Archangium violaceum: one gene and its partner. The protein of the gene in region 1 binds, or shares a complex with, the protein of each later gene. Links are inferred from orthologs where the notes say so. Each region holds a gene or a part of one and is shown in the gene's direction. Other genes may lie near its edges.

Region 1 (7,822 bases):
GTGTGGCCCTCGGCGGGAGCCTCGGCCTCCGCGGGAGCGGGGGCAACAGCCACGGCCGGCTTGCCGATGCCGTACTTGTCCAGCACCTGCTTCTCCACATCCAGGCGCACCTCGGGGTGGTCGCGCAGGTAGTCCTTCGCGTTCTCCCGGCCCTGGCCGATGCGCTCGCCCTTGAAGGAGAACCAGCTGCCGCTCTTCTCGATGATGCCGTCGTTCGACGCCAGATCGATCAGGTCGCCCTCCTTCGAGATACCCGAGCCGTACATGATGTCGAACTCGACCTCCTTGAAGGGAGGCGCCACCTTGTTCTTCACCACCTTCACGCGGGTACGGCTGCCCACCACGTTCTCGCCGTTCTTGATGGCGCCCACGCGGCGGATGTCCAGGCGCTGCGATGCGTAGAACTTCAGCGCGTTACCGCCCGTCGTCGTCTCCGGGTTGCCGAACATCACGCCGATCTTCATGCGGATCTGGTTGATGAAGATGACGCACGTCTGGCTCTTGCTGATGGTACCGGTGAGCTTGCGCAGCGCCTGGCTCATCAGGCGGGCCTGCACGCCCATGTGCGCATCGCCCATCTCGCCCTCGAGCTCCGCCTTCGGCACGAGCGCGGCCACCGAGTCCACCACCAGCACGTCGATGGCGCCCGAGCGCACCAGCATCTCGGCGATCTCCAGCGCCTGCTCGCCCGTGTCCGGCTGGCTCAGCAGCAGGTCATCGGTGCGCACACCCAGCTTGCGCGCGTAGCCGATGTCCAGCGCGTGCTCGGCGTCGATGTAGCCGGCCACGCCGCCGCGCTTCTGCGCCTCGGCCACGATGTGGAGGCAGAGGGTCGTCTTACCGGAAGACTCCGGCCCGTAGATTTCGACGATGCGGCCCTTGGGCACGCCGCCAACGCCCAGCGCGATGTCGAGCGAGATGCTTCCCGTCGAAATGGCCTGAACATCCCGAACCAGCGGCTCCTCGTTGCCGAGCCGCATGATGGACCCCTTACCGAACTGGCGCTCCACGGCGGACATCGCCAGTTCGATCGCCTTCTCCTTCTCTGGATTCACGGCCATTTCGTCTTGCTCCTTGCGTATGCGGCGAGCCACCCCGGCCCACCTGAACTCGCGTTTAGTACGCTGAAGGATGACCCTAGTCCATCCCTCTGACATGACCCACAACGTTCAGCGTCGAGGCAGCCAGATCAGCAGGCAGGCCAACAGCCCCGCAAGTCCGCTGATCGCCCCCTCATAACCCCAGAAAACACCCAGAAACACCTGGATGACGGACAAGATCGCCAGCACCAGCATACCCGCCCGCTGGGAGGTCGAGCGTTCAGGAGCCAACACCCCGGTCACCAGCGCCAGCAGCGACAGTCCCATGAGCAGGACGGAGGGCTGGAGGGAATCGGATTCGGGCAGCCCCCGCTCGAGCAGGAGCACCCACTCCGCGACGATGCCGGCCCCCAGGGTCCCCCCGGCCGCCAGGGGCGCCCACCGGAAGCCCGGGGCATCCGCGTCGAGGCCCCGCAGATGGTCCAGGTCCTCCGGGCGGACCTCCAGGGCGAAGGGGAAGCCGAGCCGCGTCAGCGCCTCGGTGGCCGAGGCCCGACAGGAGCGCCCCGCCGCGTCCACCAGCCCCGCCAGCTGGCCGCTCTCCAACAGGTGATGGAGCAGGTCCGCGACCTCTCGCGAGCCCCCTCCGGCCGCCAGTGCGTCCAATTGGCGGTTGATCCTCGCGGCCAGCGCGGCCCGCTCGGCGTCGGTGGTAGCGCCGCGAGCCTCCTCGACGAGCTCCTGGACCGGAGCCTCGACCGGCGCCTCCCACGGAGCCAGGGACGGCGGCGCCGAGCCCTCCCCTTCCGTCGGCTCGCCCTGACGGGTGCCGGAGCCGGGGGGGCGCGTATGAGTGGTGCCAGACATGGCGGAAACTGTAACGACCGGCTCACACCCGCTTCAAAGCGTCCCGACGGCCCCTCGCCCTGGAGCTTCCACCAACCGACGCGAGCGCCCCCCTCCGGCGCCCGGACGACAGTGCCCCTCCCTTCCGGGATGTCCACGAGAGGACCTCCCCGCGCGACGCGGCGGCACGGAAGACAGCACCGGAGGAGCGGTGACGGAGTAGACTGGCGGCGCCTTGTCTTCCGCCCCCCCTCCCGCGAAGACCGTGGAAATCCCCTCGCGCCGCTTCGGGCGCTACGTGCTGCGCTCGCGCCTGGGCTCGGGGGGCATGGCGGAAGTGTTCCTCGCGGAGGCGAGGGACGAGAAGGGCATGCCCTTCAAGGTGGCGCTGAAGCTGATGCGCAAGGACGTCACCGCGGAGGCCTTCGCCGACGAGGCGGACCTGATGGGCCTGCTGGAGCACCCCAACCTGGTGAGCCGGCTGGAGATTGGCGAGGCCTTCGGGCGCTACTTCATCGCGATGGAGTTCCTCGTGGGCGGCGACCTGGAGGGGCTGCTCCGGGCGCACGAGAGCCAGGGCGCCCCCCCGCCGGTGGCCGTGGGCGTCCACGTGTGCATCGAGGTGCTGCGGGCGCTGGCCTACTTCCACCAGGCGCGCACGCGCAGCGGCCGGCCGCTGGAGCTCATCCACGGGGACGTGAATCCCTCCAACATCTTCTTCTCCGGGCAGTGCGAGGTGAAGCTCGGCGACTTCGGCGTGGCCAAGGCGCGCGGGTTGGACCTGGGCCCGGAGGACGGGGTGACGGCGGGCAAGCTGCACTACCTGTCTCCGGAGCAGACGCGCGGGGACACGCTGACGCAGTCCTCGGATCTCTTCTCGCTGGGCATCGTCCTGCACGAGCTGGTGCTGGGCTTCCACCCCTTCGCGCGCGACAGCGACGACCCCGAGGTGGTGATGGCCGCCATCCGGGCGGCGAAGCTGATCCTCCCGGACAGGCTGGATCGGCAGCTCGGGGCCATCCTCCGCAAGGCGCTGGCGCCGGACGTGAACCAGCGCTACCGCACGGCGGGAGAGTTCGCTGGAGCACTCTTCACCTGGGCGCTGGACACGGGCCAGCCCTTCGCTCCGCGCGAGCTCCAGCCCTCGTTGCAGCAGGCCCTCTCCCTGGCCCTCTGGGAGCGGGAGAAGGGTCGCCCAAGGTAGATCGGAAAGCGCCACCGAACGAAGGAATTGTCGCGATCCGAAGCCCTTGGCCTGATCGTTGACAGGGTAAGGGTCCACCCGTACGGTGGCGCGCGTCGCTGGTGCCCGAGCATCCGCTCTGGCTTGAAAGGGAATCCGGTGTGAATCCGGAGCTGCCCCGCAGCGGTAAGCGAGAACGAACCCGTCCACCACACACTGGCCGAGAGGCTGGGAAGTAGACGGCATTAGGAATCAGCACCGGCCACACGCCGGATGCTCGCGAGCCCGAAGACCTGCCAGCACCTGCCACTGGGGAGAAATCCAGCGGCGGCTCGACCTGGACGCATCGTCCAGTCGCCCGAGGGGGCGGGGGTCGGCCTTGCGAGTCATCGCACGTCGCATGCGCGGCGCGGGCAGACCTTTTCCTCCTCGGCTCAACACGGTCGCGAACGGAGGAGGAGGAGAATGTTGAACGTCAGCCACACCGCGGGACGCGAGCAGGGCTCGCAGTCCATGTCCGCCCACGGCCTTCAGGAGACGGCCCCCGTGGCCACGCCGCCCACCACCATGCGGGTGCGCAAGCGCAACGGGAGCCTCGAGGGTGCGGACCTGAACAAGATCGTCCGGGCGATCGGCCGGTGTTGCGACGGGCTGCGCCAGGTCGATGCCATCCGCGTGGCGACGAAGACGATCGCCGGGCTCTACGACGGCGCCTCGACGAAGGAGTTGGATCAGCTCTCCATCCAGACCGCGGCCTCGCTGACGCTGGAGGAGCCCGAGTACGCGAAGCTCGCGGCGCGGCTGCTCGCGACGTTCATCGACAAGGAGGTCTCCGGGCAGGAGATCCACTCCTTCTCCCAGTCGATCGCCGCCGGCCAGCGGGTGGGCCTGGTGAACGAGCGGGTGGCGAAGCTCGTCGTGACGAACTCCCGCAAGCTGAACGACGCGATCGATCCCTCGCGCAACCGCCTCTTCGAGTACTTCGGACTGCGCACGGTCTATGACCGCTACCTGCTCAAGCACCCGAAGACGCGCGAGGTGCTCGAGACGCCCCAGCACTTCTTCATGCGCATCGCGGTGGCGCTCGGGGAGACGGTCCCGGAGATCCTCGAGCTCTACCGGCTCTTCTCGACGCTGGAGTACGTGCCGAGCTCCCCCACCCTCTTCAACTCGGGCACGTGCCACGAGCAGCTCTCGTCCTGCTTCCTGCTGGACTCGCCCGGGGACGACCTGGAGAGCATCTACCAGCGCTACACGGACGTGGCGATGCTCTCGAAGTTCTCGGGGGGAATCGGCCTCGCGTACCACCGGGTCCGCTCGCGCGGCTCGCTCATCGGGAGCACGAACGGGCACAGCAACGGCATCGTGCCGTGGCTGAAGACGCTGGATGCCTCGGTGGCGGCGGTGAACCAGGGAGGAAAGCGCAAGGGCGCGTGCTGCGTGTACCTGGAGACCTGGCACGCGGACCTGGAGGAGTTCCTCGAGCTGCGCGACAACACGGGTGACGAGGCCCGGCGCACGCACAACCTGAACCTCGCGAACTGGATTCCGGACCTCTTCATGAAGCGCGTGGAGGCCGATGGGAACTGGTCCCTCTTCGATCCGAAGACGGTGCCGCACCTCACGGACCTGTACGGAGAGGAGTTCGAGCGCGCCTACGCGCAGGCGGAGCAGCAGGGCCTCGCGCTCAAGACGCTGAAGGCGCGGGAGCTGTACGGGCGCATGATGCGGACGCTCGCGCAGACCGGGAACGGGTGGATGACGTTCAAGGACAAGTCCAACCGGGCCTGCAACCAGACGGCGCTGCCGGGCCGGGTCGTCCACCTCTCGAATCTCTGCACGGAGATCCTCGAGGTGACCTCGAAGGACGAGACGGCGGTCTGCAACCTCGGCTCCATCAACCTCGCGCGGCACACGTCCGTGGACGACTCGGGCCGGGTGACGTTCGACTGGGAGAAGCTCGCGCGGACGGTGCGCTCGGCGGTGCGGCAGCTCGATCGGGTGATCGACCTGAACTACTACCCCATCGCCACGGCGAAGGGCTCGAACCTGCGCTGGCGCCCGGTGGGACTGGGCCTGATGGGCCTGCAGGACGTGTTCTTCCAGATGCGCCTGCCCTTCGACAGCGCCGAGGCGCGCACGCTCTCGCGGAAGATCTCCGAGGAGATCTACTTCCACGCCCTCTCCGCCTCGTCGGACATGGCGGCCGAGCGCGGTGCACACCCGTCCTTCCCCGAGACGCGGGCCGCGCGCGGAGAGCTCCAGTTCGACGCATGGAACGTGGTGCCCGAGGACCCTGCGCGCTGGAACGCCCTGCGGAAGCGAATCCAGGAGGTGGGCCTGCGCAACTCGCTGCTCATCGCCATCGCGCCGACGGCGACCATCGCCTCGATCGCGGGCTGCTACGAGTGCATCGAGCCGCAGGTGTCCAACCTCTTCAAGCGCGAGACGCTCTCGGGTGACTTCCTCCAGGTCAACCGCTACCTCGTCGAGGAGCTGAAGGCGCTCGGGAGGTGGAACGAGGACATGCGCGCGCGCATCAAGCTGGCGGAGGGCTCCATCCAGTCGCTCGAGGAGATTCCCGCCGAGGTGCGCGCCATCTACCGCACGGCGTGGGAGCTGCCGATGCGCTCGCTCATCGACATGGCGGCGGACCGGGGCGCCTTCATCGACCAGAGCCAGTCGCTCAACCTGTTCATGGAGGCGCCGAACATCGGCCAGCTCAGCTCCATGTACATGTACGCCTGGAAGAAGGGGCTGAAGACGACCTACTACCTGCGCTCGCGTCCCGCCACGCGCATCGCGAAGACGACCGCCACCCCATCGCCCGCGCCCAAGCCCACCGACACGCAGGCCATCGCCTGCTCTCTCGAGAACCCCGAAGCCTGCGAGGCCTGCCAGTGAGCACCCCAACGAACACCCCCTGGACGCACGCGACGCCGAAGACGGGGGCGCGCCTGTTGGATCCGGGCCTGAACCTCACGCTGCGCCCGATGCAGTACCCGGTCTTCTTCGAGATGTACCGCAACGCCATCAAGAACACCTGGACCGTGGAGGAGGTGGACTTCTCGACGGACGTGGGGGACCTGCGCTCGAAGATGACGGCCGCGGACCGCCACCTCATCCAGCGCCTGGTCGCCTTCTTCGCGACGGGTGACTCGATCGTGTCGAACAACCTCGTGCTGAACCTCTACAAGCACGTGAACGCGCCCGAGGCGCGCATGTACCTGTCGCGGCAGCTCTACGAGGAGGCGCTGCACGTGCAGTTCTACCTCACGCTGCTCGACACGTACGTGCCGGACCCCAACGAGCGGGCGCTGGCCTTCGCGGCGATCGACAACATCCCGAGCATCCGCAAGAAGGCCGAGTTCTGCTTCAAGTGGATCGACTCGATCGGCGAGTTGGAGCGGCTGGAGACACGGGAGCAGCGGCGGAAGTTCCTGCTGAACCTCATCTGCTTCGCGGCCTGCATCGAGGGGCTCTTCTTCTTCGCGGCCTTCGCGTACGTGTACTTCCTGCGCTCGCGGGGGCTGCTGCACGGGCTGGCCGCGGGGACGAACTGGGTCTTCCGCGACGAGAGCGCGCACATGGCCTTCGCCTTCGAGGTGGTGAAGACGGTGCGCCGCGAGGAGCCCGGCCTCTTCGACGCGGAGATGGAGCGGGAGGTCGCCGCCATGCTCGACGAGGCGGTGGAGTGCGAGCTCCAGTTCGCCGAGGACCTGCTGGGGCTCGGCGTCGCGGGCCTCTCCGTGCGAGAGATGCGGCAGTACCTCGAGTTCGTCGCGGATCAGCGGCTCGTGATGCTCGAGCTGCCCAAGCGCTACGGGGCGAAGAACCCATTCGGCTTCATGGACCTGCAGGACGTGCAGGAGCTGGCGAACTTCTTCGAGCGCCGTGTCTCGGCGTACCAGGTGGGAGTCGAGGGGGAAGTCACCTTCGACGCCGCCTTCTGAGCCCCTCAGGGAGGTCAGTCAAGGAATGCGGCCACTTCCCCTCTCCCGAAGGGAGAGGGAACATTGAAGGGGCTCGACATGAAAACGCCCGGGGGCCTCGATGCGAGGCATCCCCGGGCGTGAAGGACCGGACCTCGGTCCGAGCGCGGCGGACTACTCCACCGTCACGCTCTTGGCGAGGTTGCGCGGCTGGTCCACGTCGTTCCCGCGCAGGTCCGCCACGTGGTAGGCGAGCAGCTGCAGGGGAATCGTGGCCACCACCGGCGCGAGCAGCGCGCTGGCGGCGGGGATGCGGATGACGTGATCCGCCAGCGAGGCCACATGCGCGTCATCCTCGTCGATGATCGCGATGACCTTGCCGCCACGCGCCCGCACCTCCTCGATGTTACCGATGATCTTCTCGTAGGCGACGTGCGGCTGCTTCGGCGCGATCACCACCACCGGCATCTTCTCGTCGATGAGCGCGATGGGGCCGTGCTTCATTTCGCCGCCGGCGTAGCCCTCGGCGTGGATGTAGGAGATCTCCTTGAGCTTGAGCGCGCCCTCGAGCGCCACCGGGTGCATGGGGCCGCGGCCGAGGAAGAGGAAGTCCTGCGCGTTCATGAACTCGCGCGACACGCGCTTGACCGAGGCCTCGCACTTGAGCACGTCCTCGATCATCTTCGGAATCTCCGTGAGCGCGGTCAGGTGCTCCTGCGCCGCCTTCACGGTGAGCGTGCCGCGCATGCGCCCCAGCTTCACCGCGAGCAGGTAGAGACCCACCAGCTGCGTGGTGAAGGCCTTGGTGGAGGCCACGCCGA
Region 2 (7,455 bases), 7.3 Mb from region 1 along the record:
CGGTACGCTCATGTACGGCCGTGTGCACCACATAGACGAAGTGGGAGACGCCCTCGGCCAGCTGGCAGAAGCCATCCAGCTCTCGCTCCAGCAGCGAGGCCACCGGGCCGCTCTCGTAGGGCTCGAGGCGGCGCAGGAGGGAGGGGGAGAGGTAGAGGGCGAGCTCCAGCTCCCCCTCCCCCGCGAGCACCAGCAGCTCCTCATCGGCGCGCCCGCTGGCGCCGAGCTGGACGGCGGCCTCCGTGTCCACCACGAAGCCCTCCGCCCGGGCGGCGCAGGTAATCCCGTAGATGGCCTCCAGGTGCGCCTGAACGCGGCTGATCATGCGGTGGCTCCCCGGCTCAGTTCGGCAGCCCCTTGGGCCACACCATCCCGGCGTCCACGAGCACCTGCTCCAGCCGGTCGTTGCCCGTGCGCACCCAGCTCTCGTACACCTTGAGGGTACCCGTGGGGCCGTTCTGCACCAGCCCCCGCGCGGCGATCTCCTCGAGCACATCCACCAACGCGCGGAACTTCGAGCACAGCTCGCGGTAGACGCCGGCGAAGCCCGCGGCGGGGGACAGATCCGCCACCTGCGCGTACGCCGCACCGCCCATCTGGATGTAGTAGTCCTGCCCCACCGGCCCCTCGCGCAGCGCGCCCGAGAAGAAGCCGGCCTGGTAGAGCGACACATCCCCCAGCCGCCGCAGCGTCCGGATGCGCTCGTCGCGCTGCTGCTGGAGCGCGCGGTGGTAGAGCATCGCCAGCGGCTCCTGCTCCTGGCGCCCGTCCTGTCCCTTGCTGAACAGGTTGTCCGAGCAGGCGAACTCGGCCAGCAGGTTCACCAGATAGAACTCGGTCGTCTCCGCGACCGCGATCTTCTGGCGCCGGATGACTTCCTCCAACAACGCCTTGAAGAACTCCTTCAACGACGGGGCCGTCACCAGTTGACTCATGGACTCTCGACCTCCCTCGTCCCCGGGGAAGAAACGGGCCGGGGACGCCATGAAAAAGTTACCAACGGCCCCCCCACTCCGCAAAAAGACCTCCAGTCATTCCGGGCACTTACGCTGGCACTCGACCCGGGTGACTGCCAGAAACGGCTCCCCCGGACGCACTCCCGGCATGGGACGTCCACGGGAAGACAGAGTCGAAAAACCAAGTTGTGACGGGGGGTTGGCGGTACCCGGCCCTTGGGGATGGGCTCGCTTGACGGGTCGACTTCGCTGGTTATTATCCCGCGCGCTTGGTGGTTAGCACTCATGAGGTACGAGTGCCAATCGCCTGGGCCCCGAAGCCCTATTCCAACCCCAACGGGTGTTCCGGACCCCGGAGCGCCTCATCGGAAGGAGACAAACCGTGAAGATTCGTCCCCTGCAGGATCGTCTGATCGTCAAGCGCGTGGCCGAGGAGAACAAGACCAAGGGTGGTCTGTACATCCCGGAGACCGCCAAGGAGAAGCCGCTCGAGGGCCACGTGGTCGCGGTCGGCAATGGCAAGGTGCTCGAGGACGGCAAGGTGCGCCCGCTGGACATCAAGGCTGGCGACACCATCCTCTTCAGCAAGTACGCGGGCACGGAGATCAAGCTCGACGGCGAGGAGCACCTCATCCTGCGTGAGGAGGATGTGCTCGGCGTGGTCGAGAAGTAATCCCCCTGCTCTCCTCCTCTTTCTACCCAAAAGGAATCAACCAATATGGCGAAGGACATTCTTTTCGACGTTCGCGCGCGCGAGTCCATCCTGCGCGGCGTGAACATCCTGGCCGACGCGGTGAAGGTCACCCTGGGGCCCAAGGGCCGCAACGTGGTGATCGAGAAGTCGTTCGGCTCGCCCACGATCACCAAGGACGGCGTGACCGTCGCCAAGGAGATCGAGCTCGAGAACAAGTTCGAGAACATGGGCGCGCAGATGGTGAAGGAGGTTGCCTCGAAGACCTCCGACGTGGCCGGTGACGGCACCACCACCGCGACCGTGCTGGCCCAGGCCATCTTCCGCGAGGGCGCGAAGCTGGTGGCCGCCGGTCACAACCCGATGGACATCAAGCGCGGCATCGACAAGGCCGTGGCCGCCATCGTGGCCGAGCTGAAGAACCTGGCCAAGCCGACCAAGGACAAGAAGGAGATCGCCCAGGTCGGTACCATCTCCGCCAACGGCGACACCACCATCGGTCAGATCATCGCCGATGCGATGGAGAAGGTCGGCAAGGAGGGCGTCATCACGGTGGAGGAGGCCAAGGGTCTCGACACCACCCTGGACGTGGTCGAGGGTATGCAGTTCGACCGCGGCTACCTCTCTCCGTACTTCGTGACGGATCCGGACCGCATGGAGGTCGTGCTGAACGACGCCCTCATCCTCATCAACGAGAAGAAGATCTCGTCGATGAAGGACATGCTGCCCATCCTCGAGCAGGTGGCCCGCTCCGGCAAGCCGCTGCTGATCATCGCCGAGGACATCGAGGGCGAGGCCCTGGCCACCCTGGTGGTGAACAAGATCCGCGGCGTGCTGAACGTGGCGGCGGTGAAGGCGCCGGGCTTCGGTGACCGTCGCAAGGCCATGCTCGAGGACATCGCCACCCTGACGGGCGGCCGGATGATCGCCGAGGAGCTGGGCATCAAGATGGAGACGCTGACCCTCCAGGATCTGGGCCGGGCCAAGCGCATCACCATCGACAAGGACAACACCACGATCGTCGACGGTGCGGGCGCGCAGAAGGACATCGAGGCGCGCGTGAAGCAGATCCGCGCCCAGATCGAGGAGACCACCAGCGACTACGATCGCGAGAAGCTCCAGGAGCGTCTGGCGAAGCTGGTGGGCGGCGTGGCCGTCATCAACGTGGGCGCCGCGACCGAGACCGAGATGAAGGAGAAGAAGGCTCGCGTGGAGGACGCCCTCAACGCGACCCGCGCCGCCGTGGAGGAGGGCGTGGTCCCTGGTGGTGGCGTGGCCCTGCTGCGCTGCTCCAAGGTGCTGGAGACCCTCAAGGTCGAGGCCGGTGAGAAGTTCGGCGTGGACATCATCCGCCGCTCGGTCGAGGAGCCGCTGCGTCAGATCGTCGCCAACGGCGGTCTCGAGGGCAGCGTGATCGTGAACAAGGTCAAGGAGGGCACCGGCTCGTTCGGCTTCAACGCCGCCACCGGCGTCTACGAGGACCTGCTGGCCGCGGGCGTGATCGACCCGGCCAAGGTGAGCCGCTACGCGCTGCAGAACGCGGCCTCCGTTGCCTCCCTCATGCTCACCACCGAGGCCATGGTGGCCGAGCGCCCGAAGGAGGAGAAGGAGGGCGCTGGCGCCGCCGGTGGTATGGGCGGCATGGGCGGCATGGGTGGTATGGGCGGCATGGGCATGTAGTCCCGCCCGAGCATCGGAGCGTGGCACCCGCCGCGCTCCGGTTCTCCCGACGGCCTCCGGTTCCCTCGTGGAATCGGGGGCCGTTCGCGTTTCCGGGCAGCCAGCGGGCATCCATCGGGTGGCACGGCGTCCCCTTCCCTCTTAGTTTGGGGGAAGACACGAGGGAGGACACGCGTGAAGCCCGTCAAAATCTACACCACCACCTACTGCGGTTACTGCGTCCGGGCGAAGGATCTGCTGACGCGCAAGGGCGTGAAGTACGAGGAGCTGGACGTCACCGGCGACGACGAGATGCGTTCGAAGCTGGTGGAGATGAGCGGCGGCCAGCGGACCGTCCCGCAGATCTGGATCGGCGACACCCACGTGGGTGGCTACAGCGACCTGGCCCGCCTGGAGAGCGAGGGCCGGCTCGATCCGCTGCTGGCCTGAGCCCCCCTGGCGTTCCCTGGGGCAGGCGGCCCGCCGAGCCCCATGGGCACCCCTCCTTCGCCGTGAGCAGGTTGCCTGGAGCAAACCCTCACGCACGGAGGTGGACGATGGCAGAGGCAGGGGAACAGGTCACGGGCACGAAGGACGAGAACTACGACGTCATCAGCGTGCTCTATCACTGTCTCCAGGGGGCCTCGGAGGTGGGCCAGTACATCCAGGACGCCGAGCAGAGCGGTGACCAGGAGCTGGTGGACTTCTTCCGTGACTACCAGGAGGCCCAGCGCGATCTGGCCGAGCGCGCGAAGAACCTGCTCGGCGCGCGGCTGATCCGGACCGAGGGCGTCCAGGCCGGAAGTGAGCAGAAGGCCGTGGGCAAGAAGGGCGGTGCCTCGGGCCGGATCTCCGGCGGGCAGACCAATGCCCAGGTGAGCTCCGGGGGCCGGGGTGAGGATGACATCGTGGACGAGGAGTCCAAGGAGTCCTTCCCGGCCAGCGACTCGCCGGCCAGGTACTAGCGACCACCGGACGGCTGGCGCACGCCCGGAGCTGGATTCCGGGGGGACGATTGTCTTCACTCGCGGTCCGTGAAACGTGCCGGACCGGCCCGCGCGTGCGCCGCCGGCCTTTTGTACCCAACGTGCTGACGCGGCTCGCCAGGATGTCGGCCAGACTGCATGTGCGAGCGGCCCCACACAGGGAGAAACCCTCCACCGATGAACTCGTCGTGAGACTGGAGGGTGGCCCCGCTCTGCGTCAGGCGCTCGCCCGCGTGCGCTTCTCCCCCACCCCGAATCGGCTCCGCGTCCTCTGGCATGAGGGGGACTTCACCGAGCGTCTGCTCTCTTGAATACCCTCACCCGGGGAGCACTAAAGCTTGCCCAAGCCCCACCAAGACCCATAAACAGGAAACTCCCGCGTCGCAGGCGGAGCTACCCCTCCGCCGCCCGGGTGGAGGGTCTACGCCAATGATCGAGGACAGGCCGGAGGTCACGCTCACCGCGAAGACGGGCGACGCCCGCTCGACACGGATTCAAGTGCGTGAGTGGACGGTGGATGTGGTGGCTGGCCCGGACAAGGGCAAGAAGGTCACCACGCAGGATGCGCTGCTGCGCGTGGGCTCGGACCCGGCCAGCGATCTGGTGCTCAGCGACCAGACGGTGAGCCGGCGGCACCTGGAGCTGGAGCGCACGGCACAGGGCATCATCCTGCGCGACCTGGGCAGCCGCAACGGCACCTTCCTGGATGGCCACCAGGTCATGCAGGTGCTGCTGCAACCGGGCGACAAGGTGCAGCTGGGCAAGACGAAGCTGGCCATCAAGCAGGAGTCGCGCGCCACGGAGGTGGAGGTCACGGGCGGAGCGGACGCCTTCGGGGGGCTGGTGGGCACCTCGGAGAAGATGCGCGTCGTCTTCGCGCAGCTGCGCAGCATCGCCCGCGAGGACATGAACCTGCTCGTCGAGGGCGAGACGGGCACCGGCAAGGAGCTGGCGGCGCGCGCCGTGCACCAGCACTCAATGCGGCGGCACGGCCCCTTCAAGGTGGTGGACTGCAACCTCATCACCGAGGAGAAGGCCGAGCGAGAGCTGTTCGGCGGCCTGCGCTCCAACAGCGAGGAGGAGGAGAAGGGCGCCAAGGGCGTCTTCGAGGCGGCCCAGGGCGGAACCCTCTTCCTGGACGAGGTGGGCGAGCTGCCCCTGTCGCTGCAGCCCAAGCTGCTGCGCGTGCTGGAGTCGCGCGAGGTGCCTTCTCTGGACGGAGCGCCGGTGCCGGTGGACGTGCGCGTCATCGCCTCCACGCACCGCAACCTCGAGGAGGACGTGCGCCAGGGCCGCTTCCGGGCGGACCTCTACTACCGGCTGGCGGTGGCGCGCGTGCGCCTGCCCCCGCTGCGCACCCGGCGCGAGGACATCCCCGTGCTGGCGCAGTCCCTGCTGCGCGGCATCAAGTCCTCCTTCGAGCTCACCCCCCAGACGCTCGCCCTCTTCGAGGGCTACGACTGGCCCGGCAACGTGCGCGAGCTGCGCAACGTGCTGGAGCGCGGCGCCCTCATGCAGGAGACGGGCAACGTCAGCTGGCTGGACTTCATGGCCCAGCCCCAGCGCAAGATGGAGGGCCAGCAGCCCACCACCAGCGTGGCCGCGTTGGTGACGGGCATGCCCTACCACGAGGCCAAGGATCGGGTGGTGGCCGACTTCGAGCGCCTCTACTTCGCCGAGGTCATGCGCGTGTCCAACTTCGACATGAAGACGGCCGAGCAGCACACCGGCCTGTCCATGCAAAGCCTCTACCGTCTGCTCAAGAAGAACGGTCTGCGGTTGAAGGATCTCAAGAACGCCGAGGGTCTTGATAAATGAGGCCCCCGCTGTCCCAACCCCAAGGGAGCTCCCAAGCATGATGCGCCGTCTCGCCATTGCCTCCGTCCTCCTCGCCGCGGGTGGCTGCGCCACCCAGGATCAGGCCCAGAAGAAGCCGCAGGGCCCGACCACCAAGGAGGAGCGGATGCGCATCACCAACCAGCCGCCGTTCGATCTGGCGGTGTGCCAGTCCAAGCCGCTCGCCCTGCCCCAACCCGTCAACCAGGGCGTCCTCGTGGGCGCGATGCTCTCCATCCGTCCCGAGGTGATGGAGTGCCTGGTGGACCCGAAGTCCCGCGGTGAAGCCGACACCACCCGCGTGATCGTGAAGACCACCGTGAACGACCAGGGCGGCACCCACGCCGTCTCCGGAGAGAACCTCACCCCCGAGGGCACCACGTGCGTGCAGAACGTGGTGAACGCGCGCGTGCCCATCACCGCCCTGCCCAAGGGCGCGCAGCCGGTGGAGTCCGAGAGCTCCTTCATCCACGAGGCGACCAACAGCCCCAGCGTCAAGTTCGGCATCAACCCGGGCTCTGACTTCTCGGGCAACGTGCGGCTCGCCCAGTCCTCCTGGTGCGAGTGCTACGCGGGCTTCGGCGAGAAGACCGCGCCCATCCTCAAGGCCAACGTGGAGCTGGCGAAGGGCTCGGCGACCGCCACCAACATCACGTTCGACCCGACGGGAACCCCCGAGGGTGACCAGCTCGCCGCCTGCCTCCAGGCCAAGATGATGGCCGTGCCGGCGCAGCTGGATGTGGACCAGCTGAAGTTCCCCTACCGCTTCGTCCATTTCAACTCGCGGGCCACCACGCCCGCCGCGGACCTGCCGCCCGAGCTGCGCTTCTTCCAGCTCGAGTTGGAGCGCAACCAGCGCTCCGCCGATGCCGCCGTCGCCTTCGGCGCCCGCGCCAACGCCGCCGAGGCCTATGACGCCATCGTCACCAGGTACCAGAAGACCAAGGACTGGAAGCTGGTCGACGAGCTGAAGGCCAAATGCAAGGCGCTCGTCGACTCCGCGCAAGGCTGGGTCAACGCCATCGACTCCCAGCTCAAGGTCGACCAGGCCACCCTGGCCCTCGCCCAGGAGCTCAAGGCCAAGGATCCGGCCTGGGCCGAGGTCGAGACGAAGACCCAGGTGGTCATCGGCAACACCGAGCAGGACCTGAACAACGCCCAGAAGCGCCTCGCCGCCGACCAGGGTGCCTGCCCCAAGGAGCGCAAGTAGTCCGCGCTCCGGCCTGAGCACCCGGGCCTGAAACGAAGAAGGCGCGGGACCTGGAATCAGGTTCCGCGCCTTCTTCTTTGCGGGCTCCGCGGGGAGAGTGATTACGCTGCGGTGATG

Evidence for each region. Proteins that work in one complex are often made in the same cells at the same time.
Region 2: the proteins of JQX13_RS02230 (region 1) and grxC are in contact, whole or in part, in an NMR structure (PDB 1QFN), measured with the Escherichia coli proteins. The link is inferred for Archangium violaceum from one-to-one orthologs.

What each region holds. Positions count from the first base shown.
Region 1 is NZ_CP069338.1:519,615-527,436, forward strand. What follows is about bases 3,213-6,277. They hold JQX13_RS02230 (ribonucleoside-diphosphate reductase subunit alpha), read left to right. Parts: upstream 3,213-3,582; coding sequence 3,583-5,973; downstream 5,974-6,277. Other genes in these bases: JQX13_RS02235 (ribonucleotide-diphosphate reductase subunit beta), read left to right, coding at 6,063-6,277. Outside these bases: recombinase RecA, read right to left, coding at 1-1,061; JQX13_RS02220 (hypothetical protein), read right to left, coding at 1,170-1,907; JQX13_RS02225 (serine/threonine-protein kinase), read left to right, coding at 2,122-3,090; more of JQX13_RS02235, read left to right, coding at 6,278-7,022; glmS (glutamine--fructose-6-phosphate transaminase (isomerizing)), read right to left, coding at 7,176-7,822. UniProt on the Escherichia coli protein: Provides the precursors necessary for DNA synthesis. Catalyzes the biosynthesis of deoxyribonucleotides from the corresponding ribonucleotides.
Region 2 is NZ_CP069338.1:7,862,283-7,869,737, reverse strand. Bases 2,431-5,128 are described here. They hold grxC (glutaredoxin 3), read left to right. Parts: upstream 2,431-3,501; coding sequence 3,502-3,756; downstream 3,757-5,128. Other genes in these bases: JQX13_RS33740 (sigma 54-interacting transcriptional regulator), read left to right, coding at 4,722-5,128; JQX13_RS55615 (hypothetical protein), read left to right, coding at 4,481-4,603; JQX13_RS33745 (hypothetical protein), read left to right, coding at 3,864-4,271; groL (chaperonin GroEL), read left to right, coding at 2,431-3,327. In the rest of the region: JQX13_RS33770 (hypothetical protein), read right to left, coding at 1-325; JQX13_RS33765 (hypothetical protein), read right to left, coding at 342-935; co-chaperone GroES, read left to right, coding at 1,339-1,629; more of groL, read left to right, coding at 1,675-2,430; more of JQX13_RS33740, read left to right, coding at 5,129-6,110; JQX13_RS33735 (hypothetical protein), read left to right, coding at 6,148-7,338; chromosome segregation protein SMC, read right to left, coding at 7,440-7,455. UniProt on the Escherichia coli protein: The disulfide bond functions as an electron carrier in the glutathione-dependent synthesis of deoxyribonucleotides by the enzyme ribonucleotide reductase.